4 regions of the Micromonospora sp. NPDC000207 genome follow, and region 1 is predicted to be linked to each of the others. Evidence: riboswitches for the same ligand, from Rfam matches in the RefSeq annotation. Region 1 holds a riboswitch; each other region holds the start of a gene.
The links. A riboswitch is a leader RNA that binds a small molecule or an ion and turns the genes downstream of it on or off. The one in region 1 is predicted to bind cyclic di-AMP.

Region 1 (3,202 bases):
CAGGGCACCACCGCGACAGCGGTACCCGGGCCTGCCGTCGGCAGGGACACCACGTCGGTCTCACGGGCCGACGTCCACCCGCCGACAGCCGGAACGGTCAGCCCTTGCCGGGGCGACCGAAGCTGTGGATCGGGGCGTCACCGAGGCGCTTCATCCGCACCGGCACCCCGGACCGGGCGGCGTGCACCACCCAGCCGTCACCGACGTACATGCCCACGTGGTGCACGTCGCGGTAGTAGAAGACGAGGTCGCCGGGGCGCAGGTCGGCGCGGCTCACCGGGGTGGTCACCTTCCGCTGCCGGGCGGCGTTGTGCGGCAGCGCCACGCCGCCCTTCGCCCAGGCCGCGAGCATCAGACCCGAGCAGTCGTACGCCTTCGGCCCCTCGGCGCCCCAGACGTACGGCTTCCCGATCTGGGCGCAGGCGAACCGGACCACGTCACCTGCCGTACCCCCGGGGTAGGTGACGGGGCAGGGCGCCGGGCGGAGCGGCCCACCGGCACCACTGTCGTACGCCCGCAGCCGCAGCTTCTGCAACCTGTCGATCTCGGCGTCGATCTGCCGACGGCTGGCGGCGAGTCCCCTCTCCGCCCGGGTCAGTTGGACGATCATCCGGTCGAGTCGGGTCTTCCCGGCCGCCAGTTCGTCACGCAGGTCCCGGACGGCCCGGACGTCCTCCTGCCGGCGGTGGGCGAACCGGTCCATCAGCTCGATCCGGCCGACCAGTTCACCGGGGGTGCGCCCGGAGAGCATCAGGTTGAGCGCCGAGAAGCTCTCACCCTTGTACGCCCGCACTGCCAGGTCGCTGACCTGCTTCATCGCCGCGTCGACCTGGCGTTGCAGCGGGTCGATCCTGGCCGCCAGGGCGGCGGCCTCCCGACGCCTGTCGGCGAGGTCCTGCCGGACGGCGTTGTGCCGTTCGATGAGCGGTTCGAGTCGGTGCCAGTCCCTGTCGATCTGCCGTTCGAGATCGGTCACCGACGGTTCGGCGTACGCCGGGGCGGGGACCCCGAGGACGGCGGCCCCGACCAGGACCGCAGCGGTCGCGGCCAGTGCTGTGGTGCAGCGGAACGAGCGTGGACGCGGCCCAGCCGGCACCGGGTCGACCTTCGCCGACCTGGTGGACGGTGGCCGCGGGGCATGAAGTGCCACCGGGCTCGGTACTCCTTCGACGGAACCGCCTACCGGGTCAGCTGACGGGTTCGGGCGGAAGGGGACGCCCTACCGCAGCGGACTGCGGATTCACCCCGACGTACCTGGGTTCCCGGATCACCCGTGCGGGCGACTCGGCGGTGTCGTTCGTGACCGCCCGGGTTGGACGGTTCTGCTGCCGACCGACGGTTCACCAGCGTAGAGAGACGACCACCTATCCGCAACGGAGCGATACGTGACACTCCGTCTCACGTTCGTTCACTCTCGGGCGCGGCGTGACCGACACACGACGCCGGTCACCGACGCGCGGAGCCGACGGCCGGTGCGCGAAGGACCCGCCGTCGAGGCCACACGCGAAGGCCCTCCGTCGTCGGTGGTCGACGACGGAGGGCCTCAGGTACGCCGAGGGTCAGCCGGGTCGTCGGAACCCGGCTACCGGCATCGTGTTGATGCTGGAGACGTTGACCGGGACACCGGCTCTCGCCGCGTGCACCATCTTGTCGTTGCCCAGGTAGATGCCGACGTGACTGAGGTCGCTGCGGAAGAAGACCAGATCGCCGGGGCGGGCCTCGTTACGCGGGATCGCCCGGCCCTCGTTCCACTGCGCCCCGGTGAAGTGGGTGAGGCTGATGCCTGCGGCCCGGTACGCGTACTGGGTCAGCCCGGAGCAGTCGAAGGAGTTCGGCCCGGTGGACCCGAACACGTACGGCTTGCCGATCTGGGCGCAGGCGGTCCGGATGGCGGTACGCGCCGCCGCGTTGACCACCCCGTTGATGGTGGGGCAGTTGGCGGTCTGCACTGTGGTCTTCGGCATCGAAGCCCGGAGGGTCTTGATCTCACCCTCGATCTTCTTGCGCCGGTTCGCCAGGTCCTTCTCCTGCTTGACCTGGGTGGTGACGAGGGTGTCCAGCTTCTCCTTCTGGGTGTTGAACCTGGCCTGAACGGCCAGGACGTCCTCGATCTGCCGACGCTGCTCGGTGGCCACCCGGTCCAGCAGGGTCAGCTGTTCGCCGAGCTGCCCGGGGCGGCTGTTCACCAGCACCGCGCCCAGCTCGTACGAGGGACCGATGATGTAGTACCGGGAGGCGAGTTCACCGATCCGGTTCAGCGCCAACTCGCTTTCGAGCTGCAACGGCTCGATCTTCTTCGCGAGGTCGTCGGACTTCTTGCGGTTGACCCTCAGCTCGGACCGCACCTTGTTGTACTGCTCGATGGTGGGTTCCAGCTGGCGCCACTGCTTTTCGATCTGCGCTTCGATCTCCTCGACCGTGGGCTCCGCCTGCGCCGGTACGGCGAGCATCCCGGCGCCGACGATCACGGCAGCACACAGGGCTGTCAGACGCGCCAATGCCCGTCGCGCGCCGCGTACTCGGGCGGGCGTTTTCGGGACACGACGATGAGGGGGCAGGCTCGCCACCGGCACCGACTCCTTTGCCGACCGGCCGCCGGGCGCCTCGCGAGGAGGGGAGGGCGAGACAGACGACCCACAAGCGGCCGGTGCCCAACATTAGGGAAGCAAAGCGATCGGGGCAAGAAGACAATCTTCACCATTACGGTGAAGCAATCGCTTGCACACCAACGGTATCCGCTATTCGACGATCGAGGGGTACCCATCAATATCGGGGTCGGTCACCCTCCGGTCACTCCGGCCGGACCGAGCGGAGCAGGACGCTGGCCACGTCGACCACCTCGACCTCTTCTCCGGCCCCCTTGCCGTTGACCCCGTCGTTGAGCATCGTCGAGCAGAACGGGCAGCCGACGGCGACCGTCTTCGCCCCGGTGGACATGGCCTCCTCGACCCGGTCCACGTTGATCCGCTTGCCGATCCGCTCCTCCATCCACATTCGCGCGCCCCCGGCACCGCAGCAGAACGAGCGCTCGCTGTTGCGCGGCATCTCGATCAGACCGGCGTCGCCCGTGCCGCCGCCGATGGCGCTGCCCAGGACCTCACGCGGCGGGGCGAAGACCCGGTTGTGGCGGCCCAGGTAGCACGGGTCGTGGTAGGTGACCCCGCCGTCGACAGGCTGGACCGGGGTGAGCTTGCCACCGGCG
Region 2 (3,202 bases), on a different contig from region 1:
TCCTCGGAGCGCCCGGCGGCCATCCGGCCCAGGGTGCGGGCCCAGTCGACAGCGCCGCTGGCGGTGGCCACCCCGACCTCCAGGGCACCGTCGTCAGGGCGGGCGTCGTCGAAGGCGGGGATGCCGCCGGTGATGGTGCCGACGTTGCCGAAGAGCACGCAGCTGGCCTCTCCGTCGAACCAGTCGCTGCCGTCGATTCTGATCCGGGTCCGGACGCACTCGCCGCGCACGTGTCGCAGCCCGGTCAGGACGTAGGCGAGGCGGCCGAGGCGGCCCTTGAGGTTACGGTCGGCGTCACGGATCAACTCGGCGTCGAACCCGGCACCGGCCATCACCGCGAAGTGTTCCCCGTTGACCTTGCCCAGGTCGACGGTGCGGCGCGGGCCGTGCAGACCGATCCTGACCGCCTCGGGCAGGTCGGTGGGGATGCCCAGGTTGGTGGCGAAGAGGTTGGCGGTCCCGGCCGGCAGGACGGCCATCGGGACCCCGGATCCGGCCATGGCGTCCGCACTGCGCTGGACGGTGCCGTCGCCGCCCCAGACGAAGACCAGTTCGGCCCCCTCGTCGAGGGCCTTACGGACCTTCTTCGGCGCCTTGCGGCTCTTCGGCACCTCGTACCAGAGCAGGTTCTTCACCCCCGCGCCGACCAGGGCGGCGCGGAGTTCGTCGAGCCCGCCGCCGAAGGTCTTCTTACGGTGTGCGACGACGGCCACGGTGCCCAGCGTCGTCGTGCCACCCGCCCGATCGGTGCCGCCCGCCGGATCGGTGCCGACGGGGTCCGTGGCGGCCGGGTCGGTGGTGGTCGAGTCGGCGGTCGGGTCGGGGCGGGCCGGGTCCGTGGGGCGCTCGTCCAGGGTTTTCGTGCTCATGGTTGTCGCTGGTACCCCACCGGCGACGTCACTACGCGTGTCCACCCTGGAGATACCCGCGCGGGGACGGAACCCAGCGCCCAGGTGGGCGGAGAACCGGACGGTCCGGCACGACCGGCGGGGAAGGGCGGCGGGGAACCCGGCCGGGAGGTGCGCCCCGGCCGGGTTTCGCCTCGACGTCAGAGGGTGAGCCGCTGACCGGGGATGATCAGGCCCGGGTCGTCGCCGATGACGTCCTTGTTGCGCTCGTGCAGACCCTGCCACCCGCCGGTGACGTCGTGGGCGGCGGCGATCTTCACGAGGGTGTCACCGGCCTCGACGACGTACGTGTCCCGGTCGGTGCTGCGCGACGCGGGCTGCTCGGCGCGCTGGGCGGCGGCGTCGGCGGCGGAGGTCGACCCGCCCGAGGGGGAGACCGGGCCACCCAGGGGGCCGCAGGTCGGCCAGGCCCCGATGCCCTGGCCCTGCAGGACCTGCTCGGCGACGGCGATCTGCTGGGCGCGGGTGGCCAGGTCGGCGCGGGTGGCGTACTGGAGGCCGCCGTACGCCTCCCAGGTGCTCTGGACGAACTGCAGGCCACCGAAGTAGCCGTTGCCGGTGTTGATGCTCCAGTCGCCGCCGGACTCGCACTGGGCGATGGCGTCCCAGTCGACGCTGTCGGCGTGGGCGGGAGCGGCGGTGCCGAACACGGCGGCGAGGCCGGTCACGGCACCGACGGCGAGGGTGCCGAGGATCCGTCGGGGGGTGCGCAGGGCGCGGGACGAGGTGGTTCGAGTTGCCATGGGGTTCCTCCACGCCGACGAGGTGAGCTGTCGGGTTCGGGCCGAGGAGCCCGGCCGCCGGTGGGCGGCTTCACCCCGAGGTGACGTGCACCGTGGAACCTGGGTCCCCCGCTCCATGCCCTGTGGTGGAGTGTTCCGCGGAGCCGGGGGCATGGATTGGGCGTACTCCGGCGGGCGGTGTCCGCGTCGGGCGGACCCGTACGACGGTAGGGGTGGCCCGGGGCGGGTGCATACGCTGCGTGAGGTTGTTCACCAGGCCACACGGGGAGGGGTTGCGAACTCGCCGCTCAGGCGGCATTCTGCGCCTTCACACACCTCTGACCAGGGCATCCGTGTCGACCGTCACCCAACTGTGACGGGTCGGAACGGTTAGAACAGGGGTTGAGTGGTGAGGGTTAAGGGGACATCGCGTACGAGGGGGGCCGCTCATGTCCAGTTCCACCGGATCCGACCGGCGCGACGCCGTGCCGGCGGGCGTGACCGACACCATGCTGTGGCGACAGGCGATCGTCGTCGCCGAGCAGCACCGGGATGCCGCGCAGGGGCAGTGCCGGAACCTGCAGTGTGCCGACGGCCCGCAGCCGTGCGCCGCCTACACGTGGGCGCGGCGGGCGTTGCAGCTGGCGTACCCGGCCGAGCAGGAGCAGCAGCACGTGGAGCGGCCCGCGTTGGCTGCGGTCGCACCGCCGCCCCGCTACCCCGGCTCGGTCGCGGCGGCCTGAGTCTCACGACGCCGGGCGGGGTGACACCCGGCGTCGGGCCGTGACGTCTCGCGGGTCCGGTGCGGCAACACCGGGCCCGCGAGACACGTCTGACCGGAAAAGATCAGAGGGTACGGGCCAGCCGGTCGGCCAGGAGCCGGGTGAACCGGGCCGGGTCGGTCAGCTCCCCGCCCTCGGCCAGCAGCGCCATGCCGTACAGCAGCTCGGCGGTCTCGACGAGGGCGGCCGGGTCCTCACCCTGCTCGTGGGAGGTACGCAGCCCGGCGACCAGCGGGTGGGTCGGGTTGAGTTCCAGGATCCGCTTCACCGGCGGGACCTCCTGACCCATCGCCCGGTACATCTTCTCCAGGGTCGGGGTCATGTCGTACGCGTCGCCCACCACGCACGCCGGTGAGGTGGTCAGCCGCGAGGAGAGCCGGACCTCCTTGACGTTCTCGGCGAGCTTTTCGGTGAGGAAGGTCAGCAGACCGGCGAACTCCTGGGTGCGCTGCTCCCGCTCGGCCTCGGCCTCCTTCTTCTCCTCCTCGGTGTCCAGGTCGACCTGGCCCTTGGCGATGGAGCGCAGCGACCGGCCGTCGAACTGGCCGACCTGCTCCACCCAGACCTCGTCCACCGGGTCGGTGAGGATGAGCACCTCGTAGCCCTTGGCCCGGAACGCCTCCATGTGCGGGGAGTTCTCGATCATCGACCGGGACTCACCGGTGGCGTAGTAGATGTCGCCCTGGCCGTCCTTCATCCGCTCGACGTACCCGGCGAGGGTGGTCAGCTCCGCCGGGTCGTCGGTGGAGGCCACCGACACGATCTCCAGCAGGGTGTCCCGGTTGTCCGG
Region 3 (3,202 bases), on a different contig from region 1:
GGAGGAGGAGACGTCGTGGTGGTTCGTACGGTCGTGGTCGGTGTGGTGGCGTGACCAGCGTATCGGCGACCAGCGCGACCGCCACCGGAGCGACCCCCGCCCTGTCCCGGCTGCCCTCGCTGACCGGACTGCGGTGGATCGCCGCCCTGCTGGTGTACGGGTTCCACGCCGCCACCATGCGGGTCGTCGCCGAGCCGGGACCCCAGGGCGTGTTGGAGAAGGTCTTCACCCTCGGCCTCTCCGGAGTGCAGTTCTTCTTCATCCTCAGCGGTTTCGTCCTGGTCTGGTCGGCCCGCCCCGAGGACTCGAAACGGGCCTTCTGGCGTCGCCGGGCCGCGAAGATCTATCCCAACCACGTTCTGATGTGGATGGTCGTGCTGCTGGTCGGTCTCTACTTCGTCGACCCGGTCAACGGTCAGGTGGCGCTCACCAACCTGCTGCTGTTGCAGGCGTGGGACCCCACTCCGGGCCACTTCTACAGCATCAACACGGTGAGCTGGTCGCTCTCCTGCGAGCTGTTCTTCTACCTCTGTCTGCCGTTCGCGCTCCCGGCGATCCGGCGGGCCCGGCCCTGGATGCTCTGGGCCGTCGTCGTCGCCGTACCGCTGCTGATCCTGGCGCTCTGGCCGACGCAGCTGCTGGTGCCACCGGAGTACCGGTGGTGGTTCACCCAGATCTTCCCGATCACCAGGTCGTTCGAGTTCTGGATGGGCGTCGCCGCCGCCGAGCTGATGCGTCGGGGCTGCTGGCGCGGTCCCCGGCTGACGGTGGCCAGCGTGGTCTTCGTGGCCGTCTGGGTGGCCGCCGGTGAGATCATCCGCGCCGAGCTCTGGGCGGCCGTCCTGTCGGTGGCGTACATCCTGGTCATCACCGCTGCGGCGGACGCCGACATCAACGGCCGCCGCTCACCCTGGCGCTCCCGGCCGATGCTCTGGCTCGGCGAGGTCTCCTTCGCCTTCTACCTGGTGCACGTCTTCGTCATGGTCACTGTGCTCCGGCTCGTCGGCGTCTACGGCGTCGGCCTGCCCGGCTGGTGGGGGCCGGTGGCGGTGGTGGCCTTCCTCCTTGTCAACCTGGTGCTGGCCGGGCTGATGCACAGGTACCTGGAGACCCCGATGATGCGCCTGCTCGCCCCCTCCCGCTCCGGTCGGAACCGGCGTGGGCCGGGACCGCAGCCGCCCGGTTCGGACCCACGACAGGTAGCGCCCGGGCCGGAGTCGGTCGCGCCGGGACCGCAGTCGGTCGAGCCCGAGCCGCAGTCGGTCGAGCCCGAGCCGCAGTCGGTCGTGCCGGGGCCGCGCTCGGGGGCGTCCGCCGCCGAGCAGCCGGTGGGTGACGCCGAACGACGCTGACCCATCCCGTCCGTGACGGTGATGCCGCTCACAGGACGCCGGATCCGGTCACGCGACGCAGGGCGGACGTCATTGGCCGACAATTCCTCGGGGATGCTCACCGAACGTCCGGTTGTGGACCTCGACGGGTGGATGAAACCGCCCGTCCCATAGATACACGACACTGTCGGACTGCGGTGAAGATTGCTGCCATGATCGAGGTTTAAGCAGGTCAAGCCGGGTTGGCAGGGAAAAGCTCGGCCAGTAGTGTCGCTGCGTCCGGTGCGGTTCCCGATCGCAAGAAGCGACGCCGCCCCGACCCGCTCAATCGTCTCAGGACGAGCCGGGGACCCACGTAGTCCGGGGTGAATCCGGGAGCCGACGCTCCCGGTAGGGCGACTTCTTCCCGCCCGAATCCGTCAGCTAACCCGGTAGGCGGAATCGGAAGGAGCCCCGTTCCTTGCCTCACCATCCCCTCCAGTCGACAGTGAGACACCATCTCAGGCGACAGCTGCGGCGGCTCACCGCAGACCGCCAGTACCAGGTCGTCGCCGCCTCGGCCGCGACCCTCATGGTGGCCTCGGGCGTCGGAGTCGGCGTCGCCGTCACCGGTGACGGGTCCGACCTCGATCAGCCCACCCCGGCCGCCGTCGCCGAGCAGGCCCCCTACGCCGGTGACCTCCCCGCCCGCGCCGAGTTGAGCGCGCCGCAGACCCCGGCGCCGTCGCTGACCACCCCGGCCCCGACCGCCACCGCCCGTTCGCAGAGCCCCGCTCCGACGGCGACGGCGAGCAGCGCCACCAGCACCACAGCCCCGGCGGCCGATCTGACCCGTACGGCGACTCCCAAGCCGCCCGCGTCGAGGGTCCTCGACCACGACCACCAGTCCCAGATCACCTACTACTACTGCGGCCCGGCGGCGGTACGCAACGCGCTGTCGGCCATGGGCCTGGCCCGGACCCAGGACGACCTGGCGGTGCGGCTCGGCACCACGACGATGGGCACCAACTCGGCCGCCGACACCACCCGGGTGCTCAACCAGGTGGTGGACGGCAGCCCGTACCGGACCACGATGATCCCCGGCAACGCCGCCACCACCGCCCAGACCGAGCGGCTCCGGGCCGACCTGGTCGCGGCGGTCGCCGACGAGCGCGGCGTGGTGGTGAACGTGGCCGGGACCACCACCGACCTCGCCGGGGGCTGGCACTCCTTCCCGGGCGGACACTACGTCGCGGTGGTCGGCTACCGCGACGACGGCCGGACCGTCAAGATCGCCGACTCGGCGAACCCGGCGGTCCCGACGTACTGGCTGACAGTGGGCACTCTTGCCGACTGGATCGCCAGCCGGGGCTACTCCGCCTGAGCCGGCAGTCCCCACCCGATCCACGAGACGGGCACCGTCCCCCTGCGCAGGGGGACGGCGCCCGTCTCGTTCTCGTCGGGGTCGCTCAGCCGATGGGGGGCGGCACCCGTTCCGGTGGCCACTCAGCCGGTGGGGGAGAGCGGTGCCCGTCTCGTCGCGGTGGGTCGGTCGCTCAGCCGGTGGGGGAGAGCGGCCCGGTGGCGGCGTCGGCCAGCCCGGCACCTGCGCCGGTACGCGGACCCGGCGGGGTCCACGCCGGGTCCAGGTGCCGCCGGGCGGCCGCCAGGAACACCTCGGCGTAGGACTCGGCCGGGAAGTCCCCGAGGTAGCGGGTACGGGTGTGCCACCGGGCCGACTCCGCCGGATCGGTCTGCAACAGCGCGGTCAGCACCTCGTCGACGTTCGACATGTCCCGCCGCAGCACGTACGCCGAACCGGCCAGGGGGAACCGCTCGGTGAACCGGTCACCCTCGCCCACCATGTCGGTCACCGCGTACGGCTTGCCCGA
Region 4 (3,202 bases), on a different contig from region 1:
ACCAGGGGACCGTCACCCGGGTGTTGACGGTGCCCTGCCCGCCCGTCGAACCGGGACCGGAGGGCACCCCGGAACGGGCCGACCGGCCCTGCGGAACGGTGACCGTCCGGGCAGACAGCGGCCCGGACGCCGGGCAGGAGGTCGAGACCCCGATCCCGGACGGCCCGGGTGCCCCCCGGGTGGCGGTGGGCGACGAGATCATCCTGGTCGAGCTGGTCGACCCGGCCGACCCGGAGACCAGCAGCTACAACATCGCCGAGCACCAACGCGGCAAGCCCCTGGTCTGGCTGGTGGTCCTCTTCGCCGCCGCGATCGTGGCGTTCGGCCGCTGGCGGGGCCTGGCCGCCCTGGGCGGGCTGGCGGCGAGCTTCGCCATCCTGCTCACCTTCGTGGTGCCGGGGATCAGCGCCGGCCGGTCCCCCCTGCTGATCGCCGTTGTCGGATCAGCACTGATCATGTTCATCGTGCTGTATCTCACCCACGGGATCAGCGCCCAGACCTCGGTGGCGGTCCTGGGCACCCTGGGCAGTCTGGTGCTCACCGGACTGCTCGCCGCCGCCGCCACCGCCGCCACCCACCTGACCGGGTTCGGTGACGAGGACGCCACCACCCTGTCGATGTTCCAGTCCGACGTCGACCTGCACGGACTGCTGCTGGCCGGGATCGTGATCGGGTCCCTGGGCGTCCTGGACGACGTCACGGTCACCCAGGCCGCCACGGTGACCGAGGTGGGCAACGCCAACCCGAAGCTGACAGCACTCCAGCTCTACAAGGCGGGGACCCGGGTCGGGCGGGCCCACATCGCGTCGGTGGTCAACACGATCGTGCTGGCGTACGCGGGTGCCTCACTGCCCCTGATGCTCCTGCTGGTCGCCGACTCCCGGCCCACCGGCCAGGTCCTGACCAGTGAATTCCTCGCCCAGGAGATCGTCCGCAGCGTCGTCGCCACGCTCGGACTGGTCGCCGCCGTGCCCCTGACCACCGCCCTGGCCGCCGTGGTCACCGCCGCCGGACGCCGTACCCCCGAGAAGAAGGCGGCGCGGCCCGACGCCAACCCCCGACCCCGACCCCCCGCTCAGCGCGACGACGCCCTCGAAGCCCTGAGCGACCCCCGGGCCGGGAGTCAGTCCCCCGACGCCCCCGCAGGGTGGCGCAATCGAGAAGGAGGTTCCGACCCCGCATGGTGACACTCCTCAGTGTGACCGCCGATGCTTCCCAGAATGAGAAGCTCATCACTGGTCACCCGCCGCTACGGCGAAAATACGCGTTAAGTCGGCTTCCGGACGTAGCTCCCGGAGTCGACTCTCGGGTAACCTCGCTGCCGGTCACCGCCGAAGGCGCGCACCGGCGCCAGCGGGACCGCCGCCCAATCGCCGCGAGGCGAATCGGGGACCCAGGTACGTGGGGTGAATCCGCGCAAGCGGTAGGGGCCACTTCCGTCCCGAACCCGTCAGCTAACCCGGTCGGCGGCCGACGGAAGGGACGACTGTGACGGCACCCCTACGCCGCTGGCTGACGCCGGTGGTGGCCGTGATCACCGCGCTGGCCATCTTCTCCGGGTCAGCGCCGGCCATGGCCCAGCCTCGGCCCTCGGGGCACGAGGACGGTGACTCGAAGCTCCTCAACGATGTCATCGAGACGACCAACCGCAACTTCACCCAGGCACAGAACAAGCTTGAGAAGTCCAAGAAGCGGCAGCTCCAGCTCGACCTGGAGGTCCGTCGGGCGCAGAGCGAGCTGGACCGGTTGGCCCCCCAGGTGGGGCAGATCGCCGCCCAGTCGTACCGCAGCGGGCGGATCGGCGCGATGGCGATGCTCCTTGACAGCGACCAGCCCGACTCGTTCGTCAAGCGCGCCCAGGCGCTCGACGAGCTGAACATGGTCAACGCCCGGAAGCTGGCCGAGGTCCAGGAGGTCAAGGACGAGGCTGCCGAGGCCAAGGAGCAGCTCGACGCCGAGGTCACCGAGCAGCAGAAGCAGCACGCGCTGATGGCCAAGCAGAAGCGGGACGCCGAGAAGTCACTCGCCCTGGTCGGCGGCACCGGCCTGACCGGCGGCCTGGTGGTGGCCGAGTCACCGGTGGCGAAGGTCGCACCGGGTCGGGACTCCAACGGCAACTGGCGTCCGCAGGGTTGCACCGAGAACGACCCCACCACCTCCGGCTGCATCACCCCCCGCACCCTCCACATGTACAAGGAGGTCAAGCGGGCCGGGTTCGACAGGTTCGTCGGTTGTTACCGCCCCGGTGGCCCGTGGGAGCACCCCAAGGGCCGGGCCTGCGACTGGTCCCTCCAGAACCGCGGGTTCTCCCCCTGGCACAACAACGACACCCGGATGTACGGCAACAACCTGACCGCGTTCCTGGTCCGTAACGCCGACCGGCTGGGCGTCTACTACGTCATCTGGAACCGGCAGATCTGGTTCCCGGCGACGGGCTGGAGTTCCTACAGCGGCCCGTCCAACCACACCGACCACGTCCACGTCTCGCTGCTCTAGCCGGGGCTTGGCACGAACCGGGCCGCTCCCCTTCCTTCGGGGGGCGGCCCGTTCGTCGTCGCAGGCACAGACCGGTTCGCCGTGAGGGGCGCGCGGCCCGGTTCGTGTTCCGGGGCGAAAGACCGGTCAGAGGGTACGCGGAACCGCCGCCACCGTCCGGACCCGACCGGCGTTGAGCTGGTACGACATCCCCACCACGGCACACCGTCCGGCAGCGATCTCACCGGCCAGGACCGCCGAGTCGCCTACCAGTTCGTTGACCGTCTGGGCGATGTGGACGTCGATGATCCCCGCCGGGTCCACGATGCCCTGGGCGGCGGCGTGCCGGAGGCTGGGCAGGACGGCGTCGACCACCGCCCCGAGGTGCCCGGCCGGACGCAGCCCTCCGGCAGCCACCGCACCGGCCGCCGCGACAGCCCCGCACGAATCGTGCCCGAGCACCACCACCAGGGGGGTGTGCAGCACCGTCACCGCGTACTCGACGCTGCCCAGCACCTCGGGGCCGGTGGTGTGCCCGGCGGTCCGGACCACGAAGAGGTCCCCCAGGCCACGGTCGAAGATGATCTCGGCGGCCAGGCGGGAGTCGGAGCACCCCACGATCACGGCGAAGGGGTGCTGCTCACCGGCGACCGCCGCCCGGTGGCCGGCGTCCTGGTTGGGGTGGCGGGGTGTCCCGTCGACGAACCGCTCGTTGCCTGCCTGAAGC

Region 2: another riboswitch for cyclic di-AMP. It lies ahead of ABT336_RS04290 (transglycosylase family protein); the one in region 1 lies ahead of ABT336_RS26340 (C40 family peptidase).
Region 3: another riboswitch for cyclic di-AMP. It lies ahead of ABT336_RS23525 (C39 family peptidase); the one in region 1 lies ahead of ABT336_RS26340 (C40 family peptidase).
Region 4: another riboswitch for cyclic di-AMP. It lies ahead of ABT336_RS04605 (coiled-coil domain-containing protein); the one in region 1 lies ahead of ABT336_RS26340 (C40 family peptidase).

Annotation. Positions count from the first base shown of each region.
Region 1 is NZ_JBEPEQ010000184.1:7-3,208, forward strand. It holds gene ABT336_RS26340 (C40 family peptidase) at 98-1,096, opposite strand; cyclic di-AMP (ydaO/yuaA leader) riboswitch at 1,160-1,300, opposite strand; gene ABT336_RS26345 (C40 family peptidase) at 1,560-2,573, opposite strand; gene ABT336_RS26350 ((Fe-S)-binding protein) at 2,791-3,202, opposite strand, start outside.
Region 2 is NZ_JBEPEQ010000009.1:4,338-7,539, reverse strand. It holds gene ABT336_RS04295 (diacylglycerol/lipid kinase family protein) at 1-869, opposite strand, end outside; gene ABT336_RS04290 (transglycosylase family protein) at 1,049-1,651, opposite strand; cyclic di-AMP (ydaO/yuaA leader) riboswitch at 1,669-1,781, opposite strand; gene ABT336_RS04285 (hypothetical protein) at 2,080-2,373, shown strand; gene htpG (molecular chaperone HtpG) at 2,477-3,202, opposite strand, start outside.
Region 3 is NZ_JBEPEQ010000124.1:1,042-4,243, reverse strand. It holds gene ABT336_RS23530 (acyltransferase family protein) at 51-1,352, shown strand; cyclic di-AMP (ydaO/yuaA leader) riboswitch at 1,643-1,784, shown strand; gene ABT336_RS23525 (C39 family peptidase) at 1,819-2,694, shown strand; partial or broken gene ABT336_RS23520 (CDP-glycerol glycerophosphotransferase family protein) at 2,867-3,202, opposite strand, start outside.
Region 4 is NZ_JBEPEQ010000010.1:7,584-10,785, reverse strand. It holds gene ABT336_RS04610 (YibE/F family protein) at 1-1,187, shown strand, start outside; cyclic di-AMP (ydaO/yuaA leader) riboswitch at 1,354-1,484, shown strand; gene ABT336_RS04605 (coiled-coil domain-containing protein) at 1,489-2,496, shown strand; gene ABT336_RS04600 (carbonic anhydrase) at 2,623-3,202, opposite strand, start outside.